One region of the Mesorhizobium sp. B283B1A genome, then DNA from elsewhere that is predicted to be linked to it. Evidence: riboswitches for the same ligand, from Rfam matches in the RefSeq annotation. Region 1 holds a riboswitch; each other region holds the start of a gene.
What was found. Region 1 has a riboswitch for cobalamin ahead of bluB (5,6-dimethylbenzimidazole synthase). Riboswitches for the same ligand answer to the same signal wherever they lie in the genome.

Region 1 (2,760 bases):
CCGGCGCGACACGCTGATCGGCGGGGCTTACCGCGACCGCATCGACGGCGTTGAGGCGCGCCACCGTCGATTTGAGCCGCATCTCGCCTTGGCCGCAAAAAGTCTCGCTCATGATCAGTTCGGGCAACGGTAGGCGTCGGCCCCAGCCATGCGTTTCGAGGTCCGGTTTGGGCGCGAATTCGGAGACCCGGCCGACGCAGAGATAGGCGACCGGCGTCACGTGATCGGGAATAGCCAGCAGGCTTTTCAGCGCCTCAGCCTCGATGATGCTGACCCAGCCGACACCGACGCCCTCGGCGCGCGCGGCCAGCCAGAAATTCTGCACCGCGCAGACCGTGCTGTAGAGGTCCATCTCCGGATTGTGCCAGCGTCCCAGCGGCGAACCCTGCGAGCGTTGCCGGTCGCAGGTGATGCAGATGTTGAGCGCGCTCTCGCAGATGCCTTCCAGCTTGAGCTTGCGGTAGAGCGCCTGCCTTTCCTGTTCGATGGCCGGAAGTTCCTGTTCGCGCGCGGCGAGGAACAGGTCGCGCACCTCCGCGCGTCGTGCGGCATCGCGGATGACGATGAAGTTCCACGGCTGCATGAAGCCGACCGACGGAGCGTGGTGGGCGGCAAGCAGCAGCCGCGCCAGCACCTCGTCGTCGAGCGCGTCGGGCAGGAAATGGCTGCGCACGTCACGCCGCGTGAACATGGCGCGGTAGACCGCGTCGCGCGCCATCTGGTCAAATCCGTCGCTACCAGGAGCGGTCATGTGTTCCGGCATCGCTTGTCCCCTTGCGATTGCTATCGATGCCAGCCGCCTGACCATGCGGATGACGATGTCTGCCAGGCCGGTCTTCTGGCTTGGGATCAACCCGCGTCCGGTGCCTTCCCGTCATCGACAGTGGCATTTACCGGCGCGGTCCCCCTCACAGCGTTGGGCACGCCACGGAATTCAACCGTGTTCCCGATTCTCCCGCTTGCGGCGGGCACCAGGCAGTGTCGGCGACCTTACGCCGAACCGCCCGGGGCGCCAATCCCCGCAGCGACGCCAATGGACGCAGACGTGATTTTCCCCAGCGATCGAGCCGCGATGCATGGCCATCGCGGCGCCGGGGCACTAGATAGGGAGCATGGCCACTCGTCTCTACACGCATCCGATCTTCCTCGAACACATCACGCCGCCTGGCCACCCCGAGCGGCCGGATCGCTTGCGCGCCATCGAGCGCGTGCTCGACGACGAGGCCTTTGCCGCGCTCGATCGTGTCACGGCGCCGGAAGGTGACGAGGCCACCATCCTCTATGCGCATCCCGCCGATTTCGTCGCCCGCGTGCGCGCCGCCATCCCTGACCAAGGTATCGCCCGCATCGATGCCGACACCACCGCCAGCCCGAAGAGCTGGCAAGCGGCGATCGCGGCGATCGGCGCCGCCAATGCCGCCGTCGACGATGTCTTTGAGGGCCGCGCCGACAATGTCTTCGTCGCAGCGCGGCCTCCCGGCCACCATGCCGAAAAAACCACGGCCATGGGCTTCTGCCTCTTCAACACGGCGGCCATCGCCGCGCGTTATGCGCAGAAGAAGCATGGCGTCGAGCGCGTGGCGGTCGTCGACTGGGACGTGCATCACGGCAACGGCACGCAGGACATTTTCTGGGATGATCCCTCGGTGCTCTACTGCTCGACGCATCAGATGCCGCTCTACCCCGGCACCGGCGCGAAGGACGAGACCGGCGCCGGCAATATCGTCAACGCGCCGCTGGCGCCGCAGACCGGCAGTGAGGTGTTTCGCGATGCCTTCCTGTCGCGCGTGCTGCCGGCGCTCGACAATTTCGCGCCGGAATTGATCGTCATTTCCGCAGGCTTCGATGCGCACCACCGCGACCCGCTGGCCGAGATCAACCTGACCGAGGACGATTTCGACTGGGCGACCGGCCAGCTGATGCAGCGTGCCGCGCGCCACAGCGGCAACCGGCTCGTCAGCCTGCTCGAGGGCGGCTACGATCTGCAGGGATTGGCATTTTCGGTCGCCGCCCATGTCGGGCGACTGATGAAAGGATGAACGATGGCTGGTGAGACCAACGAAGACGTCAAGGCGATGAGCTTCGAACAGGCACTCGACGCGCTGGAGAAGATCGTCGATGATCTGGAGCGTGGCGACGTGCCGCTCGACCAGTCGATCAAGATCTATGAGCGCGGCGAGGCATTGAAGGTGCATTGCGACCGGCTGCTGAAGGCTGCCGAGGACAAGGTCGAGAAGATCAGGCTGTCGCGCGACGGCAAGCCGGTCGGGACGGAGCCGCTCGACCCGGACTGAGGCGCGCAGCCGTCTCACCGGTTTTTGGACACGATCGTGATTGAGTATAGAGTTCGTCTCGATTGAAATGGCTCCAGGACAAGAGGAGATACGGAAGCGATGTGCAGAAACATCAAGACCCTGTTCAATTTTGATCCGCCGGCAACCAACGACGAAGTCCGCGACGCTGCACTTCAGTTCGTCCGCAAGCTGAGCGGGACGACGCGGCCCTCGAAGCAGAACCAGCATGCGTTCGACCATGCGGTCGAAGCCATAGCGGCATCGGCGCGCGAGCTTCTCGATTCGCTCGAAACCAACCAGCATCCGCGCAATCGCGAAGAGGTTGCGGCCAAACTGCGGGCAAAGGCGGCGATCCGCTTCGCCTGATGTGGCCAAGGCGGTCCTTGGCCGCTGACAAGGAGAGTTCATGAGCTTCTTCCCAGGGAAAGACCCTGAAGCCGGCGACGCCTTTGCCAGCGACCAGATC
Region 2 (2,760 bases), on a different contig from region 1:
AGGATGATCTTCTTCATTTCAAGTCTCCTGAAGTCTCGAATTCCACGGCATGGCGGGCAAACCCGCCGTTGCCGGGTCGGCTTTAGTTGTTGCCGAAGAGGTTGTGGTCGGCGCCGACGACAGGCTTCTGGTCAGCCGGTTCCGACTTCTTGGTCGAAGCCGTGTACGAATTGTCGGTCGACGTCACGGCAGGCTGGTTGGCGCCATAGTTGTCGCTGCCGGCGAGAGCGCTGCCGGAAATGGCCAGAACGGCGGCGGCAGCAAGAATGATCTTCTTCATTTCAAGTCTCCTGAATTTTGATGAATTTTTGAGTTCGCCAGGACGGCGGGCAAGCAGCCGTCAACCGGCGGTTGGCTGTTAGTGGTTACCGAAGAGGTTGTGGTCGGCACCCTGGACAGGCGTCTGAGCAGCCGGTTCCGACTTCTTGACCGAAGCGGTGTACGAGCTGTCGACGGCAGTGGCTGCAGGGGTCGCATTCGAACCGTAATGGTCCGAACTATAATGGTCGCTACCAGCGAAGGCGCTGCCGGAAATGGCCAGAAGGGCGGCGGCAGTGAGAACAATCTTTTTCATTTTGGGCACTCCAGTATTTTTCCGTCCGTCTAGCGGCGTGTCTTGGGATGAAATCGCGTCGTTCGGACAGCCCCGATTTGGGAAAGCCAGATGGCCGTTTCCAATCACGAAGTTGTTCCGCGTGGACCATGAATCCACCACTTGAAATTGTACCACCGGCTTCCACATCAATTTTTTTGCTTTTTTTATCAATTAGTTAGAAGGATCAAGGGAGCTATCACCAACTGTGTCGGAGGCCCAGCGTTCACAACATCCTGCACGCACCGTCAACAGAAACGAACCGTTCGGTTCGATTTTAGGTTTCGCTAATAGTCACTTTTCGAAACTGTTAACCTTTCTTTGGCTCCGGCCAAGGATCGAAAAACAACGTTTGGGGTGCTGGCGACGAGCCGGTTTCAAAGGTCGCGATCCTTGTACGGACGATCTTGCATGCGTGTCGCGCCGCATGGATGCGATGTCGTTTTCATGCCGACGCCGCGATGCATGCCGTGATTAGATCACGCCATCTCAGGTGCCGCTTCGTGACGACGGAGTGGAGAATTGGGAAGCCGGTCAGAATCCGGCGCTGCCCCCGCAACGGTGGTGGAGTTCAAGTCGCAACGGGAGACCACTGGGCGAAAGCCTGGGAAGGTGTCGCGATGGTCCGCAAGGACGACTCCAGAGCCCGGAAACCAGCCCGAGATTGCTAGAACTCGACTGATCGCGGTGGGCGGTCAAGGGGTGGATGATGCATGCCCGGCTGGCGCCGGCCTGCGTCCGATCCTTCCTCCATCACCACCAGTTCAGTCCTTGGATATGAGGACAGGACATGGATGCTCGCAACGACATGCTGAGGCTCTTGAACAGCCGCAGACAGGGCTTTTCGCTGGAACAGCCCTTTTACACCGATCCGGACTACTTCAAGCTCGACATGGAGCTGATCTGGTATCGCGATTGGCTGTTCATCGGCCATGATTGCGAGCTGCCCAAGCCAGGCAGCTTCATCACCGTGCAGATCGGCGACTATCCGGTCGTGCTGGTGCGCGATCAGCAGGGCAAGATCAACGCCTTCCACAATTCCTGCCGCCACCGCGGCAGCCGCGTCTGCAACACCGAGAAGGGCATGGCCGCCAAACTGGTCTGCCCCTATCACCAGTGGACCTATGAGCTGGACGGCCGCCTGCTGTTCGCCCGCCAGATGGCCGAGGGTTTCGACAAGAGCCAGTTCGGGCTGAAGCCGGTCGCCTGCGAAAGCGTCGCCGGCTATATCTTCATCTGCCTGGCGAAGGAGCCGGCCGACTTCGCGCCGATGCGGGCGATGATCGAACCCTACCTCAAGCCGCACCGGCTCGGCGAGGCGAAGATCGCCTTCGAGAGCACGATCATCGAGAAGGGCAACTGGAAGCTCGTCTGGGAAAACAACCGCGAGTGCTATCATTGCGCGGGCAATCACCCGGAATTGTGCAAGACGTTCCCGGAAGCACCGACCGTGACCGGCGTGCAGGGCGCCGACAGCGATCCGGAGATGCTGGCGCACTGGGCGAAATGCGAGGCGGCCGGCCTGCCGAGCAAGTTCCGCATCGATCCGGCCGGACAGTATCGCGCCACCCGCGCGCCGCTGCTGCGCGATGCCGTCAGCTACACGATGAGCGGCAAGCGGGCGGTGAGGAAGAACCTCTCCGACAACGTCTCGGCCGACCGCATCGGCACCTTGATGCACTATCACTACCCGACGACATGGAACCATATCCTCATCGACCATGCCGTGACCTTCCGCGTGCTGCCGATCAGCGCCACGGAAACCGCCGTGACGACCAAATGGCTGGTCCACAAGGATGCGGTCGAGGGCGTCGACTACGATCTCACCGAACTCACCCATGTGTGGACCGAGACCAACGACCAGGACCGCCGCATCGTCGAGGAGAACGCCTTCGGCATCCTGTCGCCGGCCTATGAGCCCGGCCCCTATTCGGAGTTGCACGAGGGAGGCGTCATCCAGTTCGTCGACTGGTACGCCCGCTTCATCGGTCCGCGCCTTGCCGAAGACGGCAAGCCGGCGCTGCGCAGCGTTGCGTGAGCTCATGTTGCCCAAACACGACATGAGCAGGGCAAGAAGGACCAGAGGATGAATGCGATGACCGATCTTGGCCTCTATCGCCATCTCGACCAGATGGCGCCGTGGAACGACCGGCTCCAGGTGCTGGAAG
Region 3 (2,760 bases), on a different contig from region 1:
AATCACCCATCAAACGACGGTCAACGAGTTACAAGAGTCGCATCCGAATGAAGGAAAAGATCCCGCTTGCCACCGCCCGGCGCGTCGCGCTCGCCGCTCAGGGTTTTCTCGACTCCCGCCCTAATGGCACGCCCGACCGCCGTCATTTCGCCCGCGTTCTGTCCCGCACCGGCCTGCTGCAGATCGATTCCGTCAGCGCGGTGGTGCGCGCGCATTATATGCCGCTCTATTCGCGCCTTGGCCCCTACCCGCTCGCTCTGCTCGACAACGCCGCCGTCACCCGCAAGCGCACGGTGTTCGAATACTGGGCGCACGAGGCCTCCTTCCTGCCGGTGGAGACCTGGCCGCTGATGCGCTGGCGCATGCAGCGCGCCGAGCAAGGCAAAGAGATGTATCTGGGGCTGGCCAAATGGGGCCGCGAGCACGCCGCCTATAGAGAAGAGATCTACCGCGAGGTCGTCGCGCGCGGCCCGATCGCTGCTTCCGCGCTCGAAGGCCAGAAAGGCTCGGGCGGCTGGTGGGGCTGGAGCCACGCCAAGCATGCCTTCGAATGGCTGTTCTGGGCCGGGCGCATCACGACGGCGCACCGCCGCGGGTTCGAGCGCTTCTATGACCTGCCCGAGCGCGTGCTGCCGCCGGCGGTTCTCGACCTGCCCGTACCGGCCGCCGAGGACGCGCACCGCGAATTGCTGCGCATCTCCGCCCGCGCCCATGGCGTGGCGACATCAGGCGATTTGCGCGACTATTTCCGCCTTTCCCCCGCCGACATGAAGGGCCGCCTGGAGGAATTGGTCGAACTCGGTGAGCTGCTGCCGGTGCGCGTCGAAGGCTGGGATAAGCCCGCTTACCTGCACAAGGATGCGCGTCTGCCCAGGAAAATCGACGCCCGTGCCTTACTGGCCCCGTTCGATCCCGTGGTCTTCGAACGCTCGCGCTCGGAGCGGCTGTTCGATTTCCACTACCGTATCGAGATCTACACGCCGGCCGAAAAGCGCCAATACGGCTATTACGTCCTGCCGTTCCTGCTCGGCGACAGGATTGTAGCGCGCGTCGATCTCAAGGCCGATCGGCCGGCGAGTGTGCTACGCGTCCACGCAGCCTATGCCGAAGCTGGCGCACCGCCTGAAACCGCCGCCCAGCTTTTCGAGGAATTGAAGCAAATGCAGGGCTGGCTCGGGCTTGAGCGCATGGAAGTGACGCCCGCCGGCGACCTCGGACAGTCACTTGCCGACATCGCCATGTCGTAGGCCCGCGTTGACAGTCCTGCCTGCAACAGCCTAAATCCGCTCCAGACGGTCTCTTCTCTTCAATGAGAGGGGCTAAGAGGGAATGCGGTGCGGGATGAAAAATCTCAAATCCGCGGCTGTCCCCGCAACTGTAAGCGACGAGCCAAGGCCGAAAGCCACTGGGAATTCCCGGGAAGGCGGCTAACCAAGGCGATGACCCGCGAGCCAGGAGACCTGCCGTCTGCGACAACTAATCCGATCGCCCGGCGGGTTTCCGGGCAAGGAGCCCGGTTTTTGGACCAGAACAGCAGTTTTTCGGCTGGCACAGCGGACAATTCGTCCGCCGACAGCGATGCCTTGTCCGGCGTCACCGTGATCATCTGCGCCTCGTGCCGTGACGAAACCGGCTCCGACGCCCATCCCCGCGCCGGCGAACTGCTGGCTGAGGATACGCGCAACGCCGCCTCGGGCGAAGATATCCGCGTCCGTACTGTCGAATGCCTCGGCAATTGCAAGCGCCGGCTGAGCGCCGCCATCCTGCGCGACGGCTGCTGGAGCTATGTCTTCGGCGACCTGACCACGGCCTGCGGCGCCGACCTTGTCGCCGGCGCAAAGCTCTTCGCCACCTCGACCGACGGCCTCATCCCATGGCGTGGCCGGCCCGATAGCCTCAAGCGCGGCCTCGTTGCCCGCATCCCTCCCCTCGACATGCTGAAGGACTGACCATGACTGTTCCAGATTCGTCCGCCAACCTCTCTCGCGTTCCCTGCACCGTCGTCACCGGCTTTCTCGGCGCGGGCAAGACGACGCTGGTCCGCCATCTGCTGGAAAACGCCGGCGGCAAACGCATTGCCATCATCGTCAACGAGTTCGGCGACATCGGCATCGACGGCGAGATTTTGAAGGGCTGCGGCATCGACACCTGCCCGGAGGAAAACATCGTCGAACTGGCCAATGGCTGCATCTGCTGCACCGTGGCCGACGATTTCGTGCCGGCGCTCGACCAGATCCTGGCGCTGACGCCGAAGGTCGACCACATCCTGATCGAGACGTCCGGCCTGGCTCTGCCCAAGCCGCTGGTCCAGGCCTTCCAGTGGCCGACGGTGAAAAGCCGCGTCACGGTCGACGGCGTGATCGCCGTGGTCGACGGTCCCGCGCTGGCCGAAGGCCGCGTCGCCAATGACATGGACGCGCTGCAGGCGCAGCGCGCTCAGGATGAGAGCCTCGACCATGACGACCCGGTTGAGGAAGTGTTCGAGGACCAGATCGCCTGCGCCGACCTGATCATCCTGTCGAAGAGCGACCTGATGGACGCCGCAGGCTCAGCCCGCGCCAACGCCATCATCAGCGAACACTCCGCCCGCGCCGTGAAGATCGTGCCGACCTCGCATGGCAAGGTCGATCCCTCCGTGCTGCTCGGCCTCGGCCTCGCCGTCGAGGACGACATCGAGAACCGCAAGTCCCATCATGACGGCGCATTCGACCACGAGCATGACGACTTCGACACCTTCATCGTCGACATTCCCTCGATCGC
Region 4 (2,760 bases), on a different contig from region 1:
GCCCGCCGCGCCCTCCTGCAAATTCGCGTCCTCCTGCAAATTCGCTCCCTCCTGCAAATTGACGAACACGAAGCCGCGCCACACCGAGAGCGCGACGCGATAGAGCGGATGGTCGGCCTTGTCGAAGCCTTCGGGCAGCGATTTCGATGGCACGCGCACGAGGTCGCCGCGCAGCGAATAGGACCAGGCATGATAGGGGCAAGTGATCAGCCGCGCCTTCAGCCGGCCTTCGCTTTCCTGGCACAGCTGCGAGCCGCGATGCCGGCAGGTGTTGTGGAACGCGCGCAGTTCGCCGGTCTCGTCGCGCAGCACGACGATTTCCTGCGTGCCGACGCGGAAGGTGCGGAAAGCCAGCGGTTGGGCGAGATCGGCTTCCCGGCAGACGAGCAGCCAGCTTCGATACCAGATCGCATCGAGGTCGCGCTGATAGCTCTCGCCGTCCCAATAGGCCGATGACGACAACGTCGCTTCAGCCCGGGTCAGGCCGTTGTAGCGATCGCGTTCGCTGGCATTGGGCTGCAGGACTGGTGGCTGCAGGGCTGGAGGCTGCATGGCTCGCTTCCCGTGAAGTGGCCAGCCGACACCCGGCCGGGATGATTGTCAATTGTGGTGCCGAGAACGGCCGATGTCGCCGGCATGGCGCAATCGCGCTGGTTGCCGGCGGAATTTGGTTTGCCGCGTGTCGTGATTTTCCGTATAGTCACGCTGTCGTCGGTTCCGTTTTGGAGCCAAGAGGGAATGCGGTGCGGGCTCAATTGTCGCCCAATGCCGTGGCTGCCCCCGCAACTGTGTGCGGTAGTCCTCTCCATATGCCACTGAAGATTTTTTCTTCGGGAAGGTGGAGAAGGGCGCTGATCCGCGAGCCAGGAGACCTGCCGGCGACAGGAAACTGACTTCGATACCCTCGGGTGGAGGGTGAAAGGACAAGACATGAATACTGCCTCCGTCTCCCTCGGCGCCTCGGTCTCCTCGCAGTCGCGCTTCATGCAGCTCGCGCTAGCCGCGCTGCTCGGCATCTTCGTCGTCGGCTTCGTCGGCTTCTCGCATATCGATGCGGTCCACAATGCCGCCCACGACTATCGTCATTCGATGGCGTTTCCCTGCCACTGACGAGGATTTGACATCATGAACCTGTTTCGCAACGTCGTGTTCATCGCGGCGATCGCAGGGCTTGTGGCCGGCGTCGTTCTCGCCTGCATGCAGGCCTATGCCACCGTGCCGCTTATCCTCAAGGCCGAAGTCTACGAGCAGGCCGGTGGCGGCCACCATCATGACCAGGCCGCGCCCACTGCCGCGGATACCAATGCCATGAGCACCGCCGCACCGGCGGGGCATGCCATGAGCTCCGCCGCGCCGGCGCCGGCCGAAGCCGCCGCTCCGGCGGAAGACGAAGGCTGGGCGCCGGCCGATGGTTTCGAGCGTTTCGGCTTCAGCGTGCTTGCCAACATCGTCACCGGCATCGGCTTCGCGCTGGTCCTGGTCGCGGTCTCGGAATTCGCGGGCGGCATCGGCAATTGGCGCCAGGGTGTGTTCTGGGGCCTGGCAGGGTTTGCCGTGTTCACGCTGGCGCCTGGCCTCGGCCTGCCGCCGGAACTGCCGGCGATGCCGGCGGCCGAGTTGCTGCCGCGCCAGATTTGGTGGGTCTCGACGGTGGCGGCCACGGCGATCGGTCTTGGGCTGATCGCCTTCCGCAAATCGCTGCCGCTCGCGATCCTCGGCGTGGCTTTGATCGTCGCCCCGCATATTGTCGGTGCGCCGCAGCCCGACAGTTTCGAGACGCCGATCCCGGAAGGCCTGCATCATCAGTTCGTGGTGGCGGTGACCGTAACCAATCTGGTGTTCTGGCTGGTGCTCGGCGCGGTCGTCGGCGTGGTGCGCGGCCGCTTCACCGGCACCGCGACCAGCCTGCGCGACAGCTTTGCCTGATCAAGGCAAGCTGACTTTCATCATTGGTGGCGCGCGCTCCGGCAAGAGCGCGCACGCCGAGACCCTGGCGACGGCGTTGCCTTCGCCATGGACCTATATCGCCACGGCTGAAGCCTATGACGACGAGATGCGCGAGCGCATCGCGGTGCACCGCTCGCGGCGCGGCGAAGGGTGGTCAACCATCGATGCACCACTGGACCTCGCCGGCGCGCTCGAGGCTTTGCCCGACAATCAGCCGGTGCTTGTCGACTGCCTGACCCTGTGGCTGACCAATCACATGCTGGCCGAACACGATATCGAGCAGGAATGCCGGCGGCTGACTGACGTGCTGTTGCGACCGCGCGGGTCCTGGTTCGTGGTGTCCAACGAAGTCGGGCAAGGCATCGTGCCGGACAACGCGCTGGCGCGTCGGTTCCGCGATGCCGCCGGCCGGCTCAACCAGCAGGTTGCGGCGATTGCCGATACGGTGCTTTTGATGGTGGCCGGGCTGCCGCTCAAGGTGAAGTGAGATGACTGATATAGACGGCAAGGCCAGTGAAAACAGGGATGAAGAGCGCCACCGCGCCAAGATGGCCAAGCGCAAGGCGGTGCAGGACGCCGAGGTTGCGAGCAAGACGGTCGAGAAGGGCCTGCTGATCGTCAACACCGGCCCCGGCAAGGGCAAGACCACGGCTGCGTTCGGCCTGGCGCTGCGGATGCTCGGCTATGGCAAGCGGGTCGGCGTCGTCCAGTTCATCAAGGGCAAATGGCACACCGGTGAGAAAGACGCTTTCGCCGCTTTCGGCGACCGCGTCGTCTGGCACGCGATGGGCGAGGGTTTCACCTGGGAGACGC

Region 2: linked by a shared signal. The riboswitch ahead of LB577_RS21940 (aromatic ring-hydroxylating oxygenase subunit alpha) and the one ahead of bluB (5,6-dimethylbenzimidazole synthase) in region 1 are both predicted to bind cobalamin.
Region 3: linked by a shared signal. The riboswitch ahead of LB577_RS27955 (DUF1636 family protein) and the one ahead of bluB (5,6-dimethylbenzimidazole synthase) in region 1 are both predicted to bind cobalamin.
Region 4: linked by a shared signal. The riboswitch ahead of LB577_RS28155 (CbtB domain-containing protein) and the one ahead of bluB (5,6-dimethylbenzimidazole synthase) in region 1 are both predicted to bind cobalamin.

Annotation. Positions count from the first base shown of each region.
Region 1 covers NZ_JAIUIQ010000013.1:57,702-60,461, forward strand. Annotated here, with positions in the region: gene LB577_RS13520 (hypothetical protein) at 1-17, shown strand, start outside; partial or broken gene bluB (5,6-dimethylbenzimidazole synthase) at 182-808, opposite strand; cobalamin riboswitch at 811-991, opposite strand; gene LB577_RS13530 (histone deacetylase family protein) at 1,113-2,039, shown strand; gene LB577_RS13535 (exodeoxyribonuclease VII small subunit) at 2,043-2,294, shown strand; gene LB577_RS13540 (DUF2277 domain-containing protein) at 2,394-2,660, shown strand; gene LB577_RS13545 (pirin family protein) at 2,701-2,760, shown strand, end outside.
Region 2 covers NZ_JAIUIQ010000027.1:28,385-31,144, forward strand. Annotated here, with positions in the region: gene LB577_RS21925 (DUF680 domain-containing protein) at 1-17, opposite strand, end outside; gene LB577_RS21930 (DUF680 domain-containing protein) at 83-280, opposite strand; gene LB577_RS21935 (DUF680 domain-containing protein) at 359-574, opposite strand; cobalamin riboswitch at 1,067-1,269, shown strand; gene LB577_RS21940 (aromatic ring-hydroxylating oxygenase subunit alpha) at 1,383-2,630, shown strand; gene LB577_RS21945 (hybrid-cluster NAD(P)-dependent oxidoreductase) at 2,688-2,760, shown strand, end outside.
Region 3 covers NZ_JAIUIQ010000046.1:851-3,610, reverse strand. Annotated here, with positions in the region: gene LB577_RS27960 (winged helix-turn-helix domain-containing protein) at 48-1,247, shown strand; cobalamin riboswitch at 1,277-1,483, shown strand; gene LB577_RS27955 (DUF1636 family protein) at 1,521-1,949, shown strand; gene cobW (cobalamin biosynthesis protein CobW) at 1,952-2,760, shown strand, end outside.
Region 4 covers NZ_JAIUIQ010000046.1:44,602-47,361, forward strand. Annotated here, with positions in the region: gene LB577_RS28150 (aromatic ring-hydroxylating oxygenase subunit alpha) at 1-552, opposite strand, end outside; cobalamin riboswitch at 696-895, shown strand; gene LB577_RS28155 (CbtB domain-containing protein) at 931-1,110, shown strand; gene LB577_RS28160 (CbtA family protein) at 1,126-1,926, shown strand; gene cobU (bifunctional adenosylcobinamide kinase/adenosylcobinamide-phosphate guanylyltransferase) at 1,919-2,434, shown strand; gene cobO (cob(I)yrinic acid a,c-diamide adenosyltransferase) at 2,436-2,760, shown strand, end outside.